Regions from separate parts of the Cellulomonas algicola genome, predicted to be linked through region 2. Evidence: riboswitches for the same ligand, from Rfam matches in the RefSeq annotation. Region 2 holds a riboswitch; the other holds the start of a gene.

Region 1 (7,639 bases), on a different contig from region 2:
CTCCAGCGGCTCGCGGAGGTCCGGCCGGGCGCACGACGGGTCGCGACGTGGAACGCGGAGGAGAACTCCTACATGCTGCGCATCAACATCGACCTGGGCTTCGCGCCCAGCGGCGGCTCGGGCGAGTGGCAGCTCCGTCTGGACGCGTGACGCGGGCTCGCCGACCGGTGTGGGCGGGGCTCGCTACCGTCCGCGCATGACCGCGCCACCCCTGCCCTGCCTGCTGTGCCGGACGCCGTTCACGTTCCAGGACGACGAGCCGGTCGGACCGTCCGGGAGCCTCCTGCTGGTCGGCCACGGCGGCTACCAGTCGGCGCTGTTCGACCCCGACGACGGTCTCGACGCGGGGGTCGAACGGCGCTCGCTGCGCGTCCTCCTGTGCGACCGGTGCCTCGTCGACGCGTCCCGTGCAGGCCTCGTGCAGCACGTCCACACGCTGCACCAGCGCCCCACGACGTCCGTGACTCCGTGGACGCCCGAGGACGAGGCCCCGTGGGACCCCGGGCCTGACGCGCCCGTGCCCGGCCGGGCCCAGGACTGAGGGCGGCTCAGGCGCCGACGGCGGTGCCGTGCGGCTGCGAGCGGGCCCACCAGCCGGACCAGCGCTCCTCGACCTCGGCGAACGTCGCGTCGTCGATGCCGTACGTCGAGAGCACCGCGCCGACCGTGCCGTGCGGCGGGTGGCTCGCGACGGGCACCTCGGCGATCACGAGGAACGACTCCGTGATGCCGTGCAGCTGGATCCCGAACTGGTGCTCCGCCTTGTAGACGAGCGTGCCGCCGAGCAGCGTGCCGTCGGGGCGTCGCGCCTGCACGTGCCCGCCCACCGGGATGCCGCGCACGCCGTGCAGCCCGGCGCGGTCGAGCAGCCGGTCGCTGCGGTCGCCCGCGTCGAGCCCGAACACCGACAGGGTGCGGCGCTCCTGGCCGGGGTGGGCACGCAGCAGGAACTGCAGCTGGTGGGCGAACTGGATCCAGCCCTCGTCGATCGGGTCGTACACGCCGTCGTACGTCGCGAGCCCGTCGTGGCTGCGGCGCGTGATCGTCAGGTGCGTGTGCCCGGGGTCGTGGGACGCGGCGGTCACGGCGATGACGTCGTGGCTCGGCGTCGTGAGCGTGTGCGAGAGGTTGTCGCCCTCGTACGACTGCCCGACGACCGGCTGGGCGATGAAGTAGTCGCGGATCTCGGCGTCGAGCCCGTCGTAGTCCCAGCCGAACCACTGCCGGACGAGCTCCGGCTGACGCAGGTGCGCCCACGCGGTGTGCAGGTCGGCGTGCAGGTCGAGCGACACGATCTCGCGGCGGTCGAGCGTCATCAGGACATCACCTCGGCGTCGTCGGAGGGTCCGTCACCGCCCGGTGCCGGACCCTTCCGACGGTAGTGCGACCGGCGCGCCGCCGCCTCACCACGCCGTCCCCGAGACGGGCGACGTCGCCCGGGGAGCCGTCAGCCCGTGGCGTCGAGCGGCAGGACGGCCAGGGCGTCCGGGTCGACGGCGAGCGGGACGACGCTGCCGTGGTCGAGCTGCACGCCGACGGGGGCGAGCGCGGTGACCGGCCCGATCCCGTCCACGTCGACGCGCACCTCCGACCGGCCGCGCCGCGAGGTCACCGCGAGCACCACGCCCTTGAGCCCGTCCTCCCCGATCGCGCCGACGACGCCGGGCGACGGGATGCGCTCCACGACGAAGGCACCTTCGGCCAGCGCGACGACGTCTTCGCGGTCCGCGGCGCGGCCGGTCCCGCCGCGCTCCCCGAGCGCGCGCACGAGCAGGGCGGCGGCCGCCGAGCTCACCGGCACGAACGCCTCGTAGCCGAGGAACTCGGCGACCCGACGGTCGGCGGGCCGCTGCCACAGGTCGGCGGGCGTGCCGACCTGCAGGATCCGACCCCGGTCCATGACCGCGACGCGGTCGGCGACGGCGAACGCCTCGTCCTGGTCGTGCGTGACGAGCACGGCGGTCGTGCGGGTCGCGACGAGCGCGGCGCGCAGGTCGACCGCGAGACGCTCGCGCAGCGACCGGTCGAGCGCGGAGAGCGGCTCGTCGAGCAGCAGCAGCCGCGGCCGGGGGGCGAGAGCGCGCGCGAGCGCGACGCGCTGCCGCTCACCGCCCGACAGGGTGGCGACGGGTCGCGGCCCGTAGCCCGCGAGGCCGACGAGGTCGAGCAGCTCGTCGACCAGCGCGGCGCGTCCCCCGGCCGCCCACGTCCGTCCGTCGTCGCTGCCGGGGCCGGACCCACGCCCGGCCGGGCGCCGCGCCGCGAGCCCGTACGCGACGTTGCCCGCGACGTCGCGGTGCGCGAAGAGCTGGCCGTCCTGGAACATGAGGCCGAAGCCGCGCCGGTGCACGGGCAGCCCGTCGACCGGCTGCCCGTCGAACGCGACGGACCCGCCCGCGAGCGGCTCGAGGCCGGCGACGGCCCGCAGCAGCGACGACTTGCCGCACCCTGACGGTCCGAGCAGCGCGACGACCTCGCCCGCACCGACGTCGAGGGACACCCCGTCGACGGCGGTCGTCCAGCCGCGCCGCCCGGCGGGGTACCGCACGACGACGTCCTGCACGCGCAGTCCGCTCACCAGTCACCTCCGGGGTTGCCGGCCCGCAGCCGTTCGCAGGCGGCGACGATGCCCGCGGTGAGCACCGCGAGCACGACGGACGCGGCGAGCGCCGTGCCGTAGGAGTCCGCGCCCGGCCGGCCGATGAGCCGGAAGATCACGACGGGCAGCGTGGGCCGGTCGGGGCGGGCGAGGAACGAGGTCGCACCGAACTCGCCGAGCGACGCGGCGAACGCGAACCCGACGGCGAGGCCGAGGGCGCGCGCGGCGACGGGCAGGTCCACGGTCGCGAGGACGCGGCCGGGGGCGGCGCCGAGGGTCGCGGCGGCCTCCCGCAGGCGCGGGTCGATCGCGCGCAGCACGGGCAGGACGGTCCGCACGACGAGCGGCACGGCGACGACGGCCTGCGCGACCGGCACGAGCACGGGCGACGTGCGCAGGTCGACGTCGAGCCCGAACGGCTGGTGCATCGACAGCAGGAAGCCGAACCCGACGGTCACGGCGGAGACGCCGAGCGGCAGCATGAACACCGCGTCGAGCCCGGCGACGGCCCGGCGACCGACCGCACGACGCGGCCGCCGCGACACGACGAGCGCGACGAGGCCGCCGACGACCAGCGCGATCGTGGTCGCGTCGAGTGCGACGCGCAGCGACGTCACGGCGGCGTGCAGCGGGCTGACGCCCAGCGTGTCCGCGGGCGCGGCGAGCGCGACGTAGTGGTCGACTCCCCACCCGTCGGTGGTGCGGAGCGAGCGCAGGACGAGGTTGACGAGCGGCAGCGCGAGCAGCACGACGACGACCGCGGTCACCGCGGCGGCGGCGAGGTCGAGCGCGTGCCCGTCGCCGCGCGGCACCCCGGCGGGCCGCCTGAGCGTCAGGGCCCGGACGGTCGCGGTCGGGGCGCCGAGGTCGAGGGCGCGCTCGCGACGCGCGCGCGTCCGCCCGGCGACGAGCAGCGCCCCGGCGACGACCACGAGCTGCACGACCGACAGCACCGCGGCGGCGCGCAGGTCGAGGAACTGCGTCGTCTGGATCCAGATCTCGGTCTCGATGGTCCCGAACCGCAGCCCGCCGAGGACGAGCACGGTGCCGAAGGCCGTCGCGGAGAACAGGAAGACGAGCGACGCGGCCGACGCGACCGCGGGTGCGAGCGCGGGCAGCACGACCGTCCGGAAGGCCCGCCACGGCGACGCGCCGAGCGCACGCGCGGCCTGCTCGGCGCGCGGGTCGAGCCGCTCCCACAGCCCGCCGACGGCCCGCACCACGACTGCGTAGTTGAAGAACACGAGCGCGGCGACGATGGCCGCGAACGTCCCGTCGAGCCGCAGGAACCCGAGCGGACCGCCGTCGACCAGCAACGACCGGAAGGCCACGCCGACGACGACCGTCGGCAGCACGAACGGCACCGTGACCAGCGCGCGCACGGCCGCGCGCCCGCGGAACGTCCGCCGGTACAGCACGAACGCGCCGGGCACGCCGAGCAGCACCGACACGACGGTCGCGACCGACGCCTGGGCCAGCGTCAGCCCGACGATCCGCCACGTGCGCGGTCGCGAGAACACGTCGGCGAAGCCCGACAGGTCGAGCGCGCCGTCGACGACGAACCCGCGCGCGACCATCACGACGACGGGCCACGCGAAGAACACCCCGAGGAACGCGACCGGGACCACGACGGCGGCGGTCCAGAACGCGACCGTCCCCGCCGACGGGCGCGCGCGCCCGCCCGGCGCCACGGGGGCGTCGGGCCGGGCGAGCGTCGTCGTCATCGGGTCAGCCCGCGACGATCTCCGACCACGCCGCGAGCCACTCCTCGCGGTGCGCGTCGACGTCGGCCGGTGCGACCTCGAAGGGCGCGTCCGCGAGCGGCGCCCAGCGCGCCCACTCCTCGGGCAGGTCGACCGCCGTGCTCACCGGGTACATGTACATCGAGCCCGGGATGTCGGCCTGCACCTCGTCGGACAGCAGGAAGTCGAGGAGCTGCTGCGCACCCTCGGGGTTCTCGGCGTTCGCGAGCACGCCCGCGTACTCGACCTGCCGGAAGCACGTGCCGAGCAGCGCGCCCGTCGTCGGCTCGTCGGCCTCGTCCGGCACGGTGAACGGCGGCGACGACGCGTACGACAGCACGACCGGGCGCGGCCCGTCGCCGCCACCGCCGCTGAAGTCCGTGTAGTACGCGTCCGACCAGCCCTCGGACACCTTCAGGCCGTTCGCGACGAGCGCCGTCCAGTAGTCCTGCCAGCCGTCCTCGCCCTTCGCGCCGACGGTCGCGAGCAGGAACGCGAGCCCCGGCGACGACGTGACCGCGCTCGGGACGACCAGCAGGTCCCGGTACTCGGGCTTCGTCAGGTCGTCGAGCGACGCGGGCTCCGCCACGCCGTGCTCGGTGAACCACGCGTGGTCGACGTTGAGGCACACGTCGCCGAAGTCGACCGCGGTCAGCGCGTCGGACCCGTCGACGGCGTACTGCGCGGCGTCCTCCGCCGCGGGCGCGGACGACGTGTACGGCTCGACGACGCCCTCGTCGATCGCGCGCGACGCGAACGTGTTGTCCACGCCGAACACCAGGTCGCCGAGCGGCGCGTCCTTCGTGAGGACGAGCTGGTTCACCAGGGCGCCCGCGTCGCCGGGCTGCACGACCTCGACCGTCAGGCCGCTCTCCTCCTCGAAGGACTCCAGCAGACCGTCGGACAGGCCGAACGAGTCGTGCGTGACCAGCGTGACGGTGCCGCCGCCCCCGCCGGACGCAGCGGGCGACGGGTCGCCACCGCCGATCGCGGAGCAGCCCGCGAGCGCGAGGACGGTCCCGGCGGCCAGCGCCAGGACGGGGACGGACGTGCGGCGGGGCGTGCTCGCCATCGGTGGTGCTCCTCCTTCGTCAGCAGGAGGGGGTCCCCGCACCCGTCGCACGGCGGCACCCTCGCAGGGGCGCGCCGACGACGACTGCGGAGACTGAGAAGCCCGACTCCCTACGCCGGTGTGAACCGGATCAGGTTCGAGGGTCTGCGGTGGTCCGCACTCTCAGCGTCCTGGCCGTCGGCGGGGCTGCCGGCGACGTGACGCTCCCCTGTCGTTCGCCTGCGATCCTACGCCCGTCCGACCAGCGGTCCGACCCGTCCGCGACTAGCGTGGACGCCGGTCCTGTCCCTGATGAACGCCCGGAGGTCTCCCCGCATGGACAAGCAGTCGACCGTCGCGAAGCTCGTGGGGATCGGCGGCGCGCTGGTCGCCGCGTGGCTCGCGCAGCAGGTGGTGGCCCAGGGGTGGAAGGCGACGCGCGGTCACAAGCCGCCGAAGCCCGAGGACGAGGGCGACTACCGGCTCGGCGAGGTCATCGCCGCCGCCGCGATCACGGGAGCGCTCGTCGGCGTCGCCCGCGCGCTCGCGACCCGCGGCACCGCCGCGTTCACCGCCCGCACGGAGACGGGCCGCGAGCTGGTCGACTGAGCCGGATCGCATCCGGCGTCGACGTGTCGGACGACACCTGCGAGGGGCGCCTCGCGAAGGTGCACGCGCACCGATCCGAGATCCGCGCCGCTGCCCGGCGCGCAGGTGCGACGCACATCGCCGTCGTCGGATCGGTCGCGCGGCGAGGACGGCCCGGCGTCCGACATCGACTTCCTCGTCGACGTCGACGTGCGTGAGGTCGGCCTCTTCCCGCTCATGGATCTCGCCCGAGAACTGGAGCAGGTCCTCGGCGAACGAGTCGACGTCGCCTCGCGACACGTGCTCGCCGACCACGTGGTCGCGTCGGTCCTCGCCGAGGCCGTCGCCGTCTGATCGGTGCGGGCCCGTCGCGATCCACGGGGGGGTGACCGCCCGACGGCCGACTAGATGACCGGCCACGCCTCCGTCGCGCGGTCGGGGGCGAGGGTCGGCAGCTGGTCGGTGTTGAAGACCTCGCGCAGGACGCGTCGCGCCGCGAACCAGCCGGAGAGCCCGTGCACGCCCGGACCGGGCGGCGTCGACGCGGAGCACAGGTACACACCGTCGCGCCCGGAGGCGTAGGGATCCCGGCGCGCGCTGGGGCGGGCGAACATCTGCGCGATGGTCGCGGCGCCCGCGGAGATGTCCCCGCCGACGTAGTTCTGGTTGTGGTGGTGCATCTGCGCGGCCGGGATGCAGCGCGACGCGACGACGACGTCGCGGAACCCGGGCGCGTACCGCTCGACGTGCGCGGTCACGGCCTCGGTGACGTCGACGTCGGAGCCGGCGGGCACGTGCGCGTAGGTCCACAGCGGCCGCAGGTCGCCGACGCGGCGGGACTCGTCGACGACGGTCGGGTCGCTCAGCAGCGTCATCGGACGGCGCGCGTGCCGGCCCGCCTGCACGGCCCCCTCGGACTCGACCATCTCGGCGCGCGTCCCGCCGAGGTGCACGGTGCCGGCCTGCCCGACCTCGGGGACGGTCCACGGCACGGGTTCGGACAGCACGAAGTCGACCTTCGCGGCGCCGTTGCCGTACCGGAACCGTTCGAGCGGCCGGCGGGCGCGCGGCGGCAGGTGGTCGCCCATGACGTCGAGGAGCGTGCGGGGCGAGGTGTCGAACAGGTAGGCGTGCGCGGGCGGCAGGTCGTCGCAGGTGCGGACGGGGTGGTCGGTGACGACCTCCCCGCCGTGCTCGACGAGGTCGTCGACGAGCGCCGCGACGATCGACCCGGAGCCTCCGCGCGGGATGGCCCACCCGGCGCCGGCGTGGCCGAGGGCCGCGAGCAGCAGGGCCGTCCCGGAGCCCGCGAGCGACGGCAGCGCGGTGATGGTGTGCGCGGCGACCCCCGTCAGGAGGGCGGGTGCGACGTCGTCGATGAAGGGGCGGTCCCACAGGCGGGTGCCCTGCTCCAGGACGCGCAGCCCGAAGTGGACGGCGGCGGGCGCGCCGTGCGGCAGCAGTCCCGCCGGGATGCTGCGCTTGTCGCCGAGCGCGACGCGCACGACGTGCCCGGGGTGCGCGGCGAGCGGCCCGACGAGCGACCGCCAGGCGGGCCCGTCGACGCCGAGGCGCTCCACCGTGCGGTCGAGGTCGTGGTACGCGATGCCGGCCCGACCGCCGGGCAGCGGCTGCGCGAACGAGATCTCGGGAGTCAGC
Region 2 (7,639 bases):
GCCCCCAGAGGTGCGGCGACGGCCGTCCGCCGGACGTCGCGCCCGGCGAGCTCGTCGAGCGACCCGACCCCCGCCGCCCGCAGCTCGGCCCGCAGCGGGAGCGCGAGCCCGAGGCCGGCGAGGTGGGACGCCTGCTCGACGAGGACGCCCGCGGTCGGGCCGTCCGCCGCCACGCGCCCGCCCGCGTCGAGGACCACGGTCCGCCCCGGCAGGACGCCCAGCTCGTCGAGGCGGTGCTCGACGAGCACGCTCGCGCGGTACGGCGTCCGGGCCACCGCGACCGCCGCCGCGACACCGCGGGCCGCCGCCGGGTCGAGCAGCGCGGTCGGCTCGTCGAGCAGCAGCACGTCCGGCGCGGTGACGAGCGTCGCGGCGAGCCCGACGCGCTGTCCCTCGCCGCCCGACAGCTCCGCGGTGCGCCGGTCGACGAGGTGCGCGGCACCGACCGCACGGAGCGCGGCCTCGACCCGTGGCGGGATCTCCGCGGCCGGCACCGCGCGGTTCTCCAGCCCGAACGCGACCTCGTCGCGGACGGTCGGCAGCACCAGCTGGTCGGCCGGGTCCTGCGTGAGGTAGCCGGTCGACGGCGGGACCTGGTCCGCGGGCAGGTGGACGCCCGCGACCTCGACCGCGCCGGACACGTCGGCGTCGACCACGCGCGGCACGACACCGGCGAGCACGCGCAGCAGCGTGCTCTTGCCGCCGCCCGAGCCGCCGAGCAGCAGCACGTGCTCGCCCGGGCGGACCTCGAGGTCGACACCGTCGAGGACCGCGCGCGGTGCGTCGGGATAGCGGACGGTGAGCCCGCGCGCCCGGATCACCGCGCGCCGGTCCGCTCGTCGACCTGGGCCTCCGCGTCGTCGGGTCCGGCCGGCTCGACCGACGCCTCCGACGGGCCCGTCGCGGTCCGGCCGCGTCGTGCGCGGCCGAGCGCCGTGTTGTCGAGCACCCCGGTCCGCGCGAGCGCGTCGCCGATCACACGCGCGAGCAGCCCGCACAGCACGAGCCCGCTCACGACCTGCAGCCCGAGCCGCCACGCGAACCAGTCCTGCCCGAGCCACCCGAACCGCACGACGCCGAGCGCGGTGCTTGCGAGCCCCGCGAGGACCCCGGACAGCGCGAAGACGCCCCACCCGTAGCGGCGGTACCGGGTGAGCGCGAAGGCCGCCTCGGCACCCGCGCCCTGCACGAGCCCGACGACGAGCAGCGTCGGTCCGACGGGCGACGCGAGGAACGCGACCTCGACGAACGCCGCGACGAGCTCGACGACGATCCCGACCCCGGGCTTGCGCACGACGTAGACCGCGAGCGGTGCCGCGACCATCCAGCCGCCGATGAGCACGTGCTGGGCGAGGTCGCCGAACGGCCCCATCGCGAGCTGGAGCGCGCCCCACGCCTGCACGAGCGCCCAGTAGAGGAACCCGAAGACGACGGCGAGGACCGCGAGCAGGACGAGCTCGGCGAGCGTGACGCGTGCGCGGGCGGCGCTCATCGGTCGACCCCGGCCGCGTCGCCCGCCGCCTCGCCCGCCCACGACGGCGAGTGCAGCGTGATCGTGACGTGCGCGACGACGTGCCGCACGTGCCGGGCGGCGGCGAGCCACGCGTCGGCGACGGCCCCGAGGACGTCGGCGAGGTCCCCGTCGAGCCGGGTGACGAAGTGCGACGCGGACACGGCGGCACGGGCACGTGCGACCGCGATCGCCTGCTCGATCGCCCGCATGTGGTCGCCGGGGTGCCCGGGCGTGCCGTCGTCGAGCGGGTAGAGCGCCCAGTGCGCCGCGGCTCGCAGGCCCGTGGGCGGCAGGTCGGGCGGTGCGACGGCCGACAGCACGACGTCGTCGGGCAGCGCGCACGCGACCTCGCCCGGGCAGCCGCGGGACAGCTGGACGTGCGCGGCGACGTGCGTGCCGTCCCGGCCCGCGGCGGCGAGCACGTCGTGGACGTAGCGGACGACGTCGTGCTCGGTGCCGCGCACGAGCGTCGACACGTCGTCGGTGGTCACGGTGACGCGGTCGCGGTCGGCGTGCGCGAGCGCGTCGAGGATCACGCGCACGGCGTCGTCGGACGCGGGGTGCAGGGAGAAGCGGGCGCCGACGCCGAGCTCGGCGGCGGTCGCGGCCGCGCGTCGGTCGGGTGCGGTGACGGGGGTGCTCATGGTGGTCCTCCGGTGCGGTGGCGGACCCCCGGCGAGCAGCACGAGGCCGCGCGACGGCGCACGACCGACGACCGTCCGGGTGGCGCGACGAGGCGTCGCGTCGAGCCCGACGGACGCCGGTCGCCGACGCGGCCGTCGGCGACGAGTGCCCTGCTCCCTACGCTGGTGCGAACCAGGTCAGGTTCCACGGGTCTGCGGGTGGGACGTGGTGTCCGGCCGCACTCTCAGCGCTCCTGCGCTCCCCGGGGGCTTCTGTCGCCGCCGACCGTAGCGCTCCCCCCGGGCCGGCCGGAAGCCCGGTCCGCCCGCTGGTCGCCGCGCGGTCGGGCGGTCCGCCGACGGCCGCGTCGGCCCCTCCACCACCGCTCCCCGAGCACGCCCCCGAGGGGCGGGCGCACGAGCCGCCCCCGTACAGTGGGGCGCCGACCGTCGAGGGAGGACCGTGCCGATCCGTCAGCCGCGCCAGCCGATCCGCCGGCAGACCCGCCGGCCCGTCCACCACCGGACCGCCGCGCTCGTCGCCGCCGCCGCGTGCCTCGGGCTCGGCGCCTGCACGGCCGACGACGGCCGGCCGGACCCCACGACGAGCGCGAGCGCGACCCCGTCGCCGTCGGCGTCCCCGCTCGCCGCGGAGGCGGTCCAGCCGACGCTCCCCGCGACCGTGCTGCCCGCGGCGTCGGCGGAGACGGCCGCGCTCGAGGTGGTCCGGACGCTCGTCGCGCGCGCACCCGTCGTCGTCCTCGCGGACGCCGCCGACCCGGCCGCGCAGGACGCCGCGATCCGGGAGGGCGCGCGGCTCGGGGCGCCCGTGCTGCTCGGTGGTCCGGGCGTGCCGCCCGACGTCCTCGCGGCCGAGCTCGAGCGTCTCGGCACGCGCTGGGCCGTGGCGGTCGGGGCGACCGCACCGGTCCCTGACGGCGTGACGGTCGTCCGGGCGGACGGCGCGTCACCCGCGCCCGCGACCTCGCCCTCCGCCGACGCGACGCCGACCGCCGCGAGCCCGTCGGCGTCGCGCGGCACGCGCGCGAGCGCGTCGCCGAGCGGGACGGGCGCGGGGGCGTTGCCGCGGACCGCGCCGCCGGCTCCCGTCGAGTCGACGGTCCTGCTCACGGGCGTGACAGGCGCGCTGCCGGTCGCGGTCGCGAACGCCGCGGTCATGGGCGTCGAGGCCGTCGACGTGCCCGGCGGCGACCCGCGCGCGCTCGCGGGCACGGTCCAGGCGTTCGCGCAGCGCCGGCCGGCGCACGTCGTCGCGCTCGGGGACGGGTTCGGGGCACCCGACCGCCTCGCGGCACGCGTCGCGACGGCCTCGACGGGCGTCGAGCTGCCGGGCGGCGGCCAGCTCGTGTTCCCGGCGGTGCCGGGGCAGCCCGGCAAGCGGTACGTCGCGCTGTACGGGACGCCCGGGACGGCCGCGCTCGGGGTGCTCGGCGAGCAGGACGTGCCCGCGACGGTCGCGCGTGCGCAGGGCCAGGCGGACGCGTACCGCCCGCTGACGGGCGACACGGTGGTGCCGGCGGTCGAGGTCATCGCGACGATCGCGTCGGCGGGGCCCGGTCCGGACGGCAACTACTCGCAGGAACGGTCGGTCGACGAGCTGCGCCCGCTGGTCGAGGCCGCGGGTGCGGCGGGTCAGCTCGTGATCCTCGACCTGCAGCCGGGGCGGACGGACTTCGTCACGCAGGCGCAGCGCTACACCGACCTGCTCGCGCTGCCGTACGTGGGACTCGCGCTCGACCCGGAGTGGCGGCTCGCGCCCGACCAGGTGCACCTGCGCCAGATCGGGTCGGTCGGGATCGACGAGGTCAACGCGGTCAGCGCGTGGCTCGCGGGCCTGACCCGGGAGCGCGCGCTCCCGCAGAAGATGCTCGTGCTGCACCAGTTCAGCCTGCGCATGATCAGCGGCCGTGAGGGGCTGGACACGACGCACGACGAGCTCGCCACGGTCATCCACGTCGACGGGCAGGGCTCGCAGCCCGCGAAGGCCGGCACGTGGGCGACGCTCCGTGCCGGTGCGCCCACGGTGCACTGGGGCTGGAAGAACTTCGTCGACGAGGACAAGCCGATGCTCGACCCGGCGCAGACCTACGGCGTGCAGCCGGTGCCGGACCTCGTCACGTACCAGTGACGTCGCGCGCCGGGTCGGCGACCGGCGCGGTCGCGGCGAGGTGGCGGTCGAGGCCGCGCTCGCCGAGGCGCATGACGCGGGCGTGCGACGCCGTGAAGACGCGCCCCAGCAGGGGAGCGGTCGCGTTCATCCACGCGCGCGTCGTGCGCACGTCCCACACGACGCCGATCCGCGTGCGGTCGGGTGCGAGCGCCTCGAGCACGACGTCGCCGTGCCCCTCGAGGTCGCCCGACGCGCGTACGAGCACGCGGCGCTGCGGCTGCGCGGACTCGACGACCAGCCCGACCCGCAGCGCGTAGCCGAGCGGCGTCCGGAACAGCAGCGTCGCGGAGCTCCCGACGAGCCCGTCGACGGGCCGCACGTCGCGCGTGCGCAGGTGCGGCCACCACACGGGCCACGTGAGGGCGGGGTCGGCGAGCACGTCCCAGCACCGCGCGAGCGGGGCGCCCACGCGCCAGTCGGACGTCAGGACGTAGCCGCGACGACGCACCCGGCCGAGTCTAGGCTCGGACGCGATGAGCACCGCACCCGACGAGACGCCGGACGGCACGGGTGCGCGCAGCTCGTGGTGGCGCGGCCTGCGCCGCCCGTCCCCGCGCACGTGGCGGCGGGTCGCGGTCGCGGCGGCCGGGGCGCTCGTCGCGCTCGTGGTGGGGGTCACGACCGCGTCCGTCGAGCTGAGCCTCGGCCCGCACGAGGCGCGCTACGACGTGACGACCGACGACACGGTGACGATCGACCTGGGACCCGTCGGGACTCTGCAGATCGACTCGCCGCTGCCCCTCACGCTGGGCGTGCGCGTCACGGTGCAGGAGATCCCGGCGGCGGTCACCGAGCTCGACCAGGCGACGACGCTGCAGGCGCTCAACGGCGACCTGCGCAGCTACCTCGCGTTCTTCTCGGCCCCGCAGGCGGCGCTCGAGGACGTCGCGCGGGCGCTCGTCGCGGACGCGCTCGGTCGGGCGGCGCTCACGTTCGCGCTGCTCACAGCCCTGTGGTGGCTCGGTCGATGGATGCTCGGACCGGCGCGTCGAGGTGAGCTCGTCGCCGCGCTGCGCCCGCACCGGCGCGCGATCGCGGGCGGTGCGGTGGCCGTCGTGGTGGCGGGCACGGTCCTCACGGCGAGCGTCGGCGAGCGGGACCAGCCCGACGCGTCGCGACCCGCGTCGGCGGTCTTCGACGACACCCCGCTGGAGGGCGCGCGCGTGACGGGCCGCCTGGGCGGTGTCATCGACACCTACGGCGGGTACGTCGTCGACGCCTACCGCGAGAACCAGGCGTTCTACGCGCGCGCCGGCACGGCCCTCGACGCGGCGTGGGACGCGACGCAGCCGGTGATCGACGCCCAGGAGGCGCGCGACCCGCTCACCGCGAGCCCGACGTCCTCCGCGGACACGGACGACGACGAGCCCGAACCCGTCGTCCTCGTCGTCGTCTCGGACCTGCACTGCAACGTCGGGATGGCGCCCCTCATCGCGACCGTCGTCGAGCGGTCCGGTGCGGACGTCCTGCTCGACGCGGGCGACACCACGATGAACGGGACCGGGGTCGAGCAGTACTGCGTGACGACGTTCGCGCGCGCCGTCCCGGACGGCGTCGAGCTCGTCACGTCGCCCGGCAACCACGACTCGGCGGAGACGTCGGCGGTGTACGCGCGCAGCGGTGCGCGCGTGCTCGACGGGTCGGTCGTCGAGGTCGACGGCGTGCGCATCCTCGGCGACCACGACCCCGCGCAGACGCGCATCGGCTCGGGCACGTCCGCGACCGACGAGTCGCCGCAGGACATGGCGGAACGGCTCGCGCAGACCGCGTGCGACGACGAGGACGGCGTGGACCTGCTGCTCATCCACACGCCGCGCGTCGGCACGCCGGCGCTGACCGACGGGTGCGTCCCGGCGCAGGTCTCGGGGCACCTGCACAAGCGTGTCGGCCCGGCCGTGGTGGGGGAGGGCGTGCAGTACGTGAGCTCGAGCACCGCGGGCGCGACGCTCGGGCAGCCGACGGTCGGACCGCTCAACGGGACGGCCGAGATGACCGTGCTGCGCTGGGACCCGGACCGGCGCCGGATCGTCGACTACCGGCTCGTGCAGGTCCGCCCCGACGCGTCGGCGTCCGTCAGCCCGTGGCTGCAGTGGCCCGTCCCGGCGCCGACGCCGTCGCCCCGCGGAGGGACGAATCACCCTTCTCCGATGTGACCGGCGTCACTTAGGGTGGGGGCACGCGAGTGGGGCCATGGTCGTGGCACACCGCCTCCCCTCGCACCAGCCGAACGTGCGCTGAGGGGGGAAGGCGTGGGAGGACAGGTGGACCGTGCGCCGGCGCGGACCCGGGGCCGTCGGGCGGCGGCCGTCGTCGCGGTCGTGCTCGCGGTCGTCGCGTCGGTGCTGGTGGGCGCGGTGCCCGCCGGTGCCGCGTCGGGTCAGGACCGGTTGCTCGCGGGGGAGGCCCTCGACCCGGGGCAGGGGCTCGTGTCGGCCGACGGGACGCAGACGCTCGTCGTCCAGCCCGACGGCGACCTGGGCCTCTACGACGCCGAGGGCGTACCCCGCTGGACGGCCGGCACCGCGACACCCGGGGCGCGCCTCACCGTGACCCCCGAGGGCGACGTCGTGCTGGTCGCGCCCGACGGCTCGACGGTGTGGAGCACCGGCACGGCGGGGACCGCCGGGGCCGCGTTCGTCGTGCGGGACGACGGCGACGTCGTCGTCGAGGCGCCCGACGGCTCGGTCGCGTGGGAGTCCGGCACGGCCGTGCTGCCGTCGATCCTGCTGCCCGGTGGCGAGCTCCACCCGGGGGACGCCCTGACGTCGCCCGACGGCCGGCACACGCTCCAGGTGCTCGACGACGGCGACGTCGTGCTGCTCGGACCGGACGCGTCGACCCGGTGGTCCGCCGGCACGCACGAGCCGGGCTCGTCGCTCGTCCTGCGCGAGGACGGCAACCTCGTCGTGACCGACACCGACGGCCGGCGTCCGTGGCGGACCCGGACCGCTGGGCACCCGGGCGCGACGCTCGTCGTCCAGGACGACGGCGACGTCGTGCTGTGGGACCCGGACGGCACGCCGCTGTGGTCGTCGCAGACCGCGATCGGGCCGTCGCAGCTCGCCGCGGGCGCCCCCCTGGCCACCGGGCAGGAGCTCGGGTCGTCGGACGGGCGGCTGCGGCTGCGGCTCGACGAGGCCACGCTCGCGCTCAGCTACGACGGCCGCCCGGTATGGTCCGCGCCCGCGGCGACCGACCCGGGGGCGAGGCTCGTCGTCCAGGACGACGGGAACCTCGTGCTGTCCGCCGCGGACGGCACCCTGCTGTGGTCGACGGGCACGAGCGGCGGCCCGGGGTCGTCGGTGCGGCTCG

Evidence for each region. A riboswitch is a leader RNA that binds a small molecule or an ion and turns the genes downstream of it on or off. The one in region 2 is predicted to bind thiamine pyrophosphate.
Region 1: it holds a riboswitch for thiamine pyrophosphate, as region 2 does, so the genes downstream of both, KOV94_RS06125 (thiamine ABC transporter substrate-binding protein) here and KOV94_RS10740 (YkoF family thiamine/hydroxymethylpyrimidine-binding protein) in region 2, are expected to answer to the same signal.

Annotation. Positions count from the first base shown of each region.
Region 1 is NZ_JAHKSJ010000006.1:423,974-431,612, forward strand. It holds gene KOV94_RS06100 (GNAT family N-acetyltransferase) at 1-150, shown strand, start outside; gene KOV94_RS06105 (hypothetical protein) at 197-541, shown strand; gene KOV94_RS06110 (hypothetical protein) at 549-1,316, opposite strand; gene KOV94_RS06115 (ABC transporter ATP-binding protein) at 1,448-2,578, opposite strand; gene KOV94_RS06120 (ABC transporter permease) at 2,575-4,323, opposite strand; gene KOV94_RS06125 (thiamine ABC transporter substrate-binding protein) at 4,328-5,413, opposite strand; TPP riboswitch at 5,504-5,633, opposite strand; gene KOV94_RS06130 (DUF4235 domain-containing protein) at 5,729-6,001, shown strand; gene KOV94_RS06135 (nucleotidyltransferase family protein) at 6,107-6,334, shown strand; gene KOV94_RS06140 (phytoene desaturase family protein) at 6,385-7,639, opposite strand, start outside.
Region 2 is NZ_JAHKSJ010000013.1:31,403-39,041, forward strand. It holds gene KOV94_RS21265 (ABC transporter ATP-binding protein) at 1-821, opposite strand, end outside; gene KOV94_RS10735 (ECF transporter S component) at 818-1,492, opposite strand; gene KOV94_RS10740 (YkoF family thiamine/hydroxymethylpyrimidine-binding protein) at 1,489-2,157, opposite strand; TPP riboswitch at 2,293-2,412, opposite strand; gene KOV94_RS10745 (hypothetical protein) at 2,600-4,285, shown strand; gene KOV94_RS10750 (SRPBCC family protein) at 4,272-4,775, opposite strand; gene KOV94_RS10755 (metallophosphoesterase family protein) at 4,801-6,480, shown strand; gene KOV94_RS10760 (D-alanyl-D-alanine carboxypeptidase family protein) at 6,589-7,639, shown strand, end outside.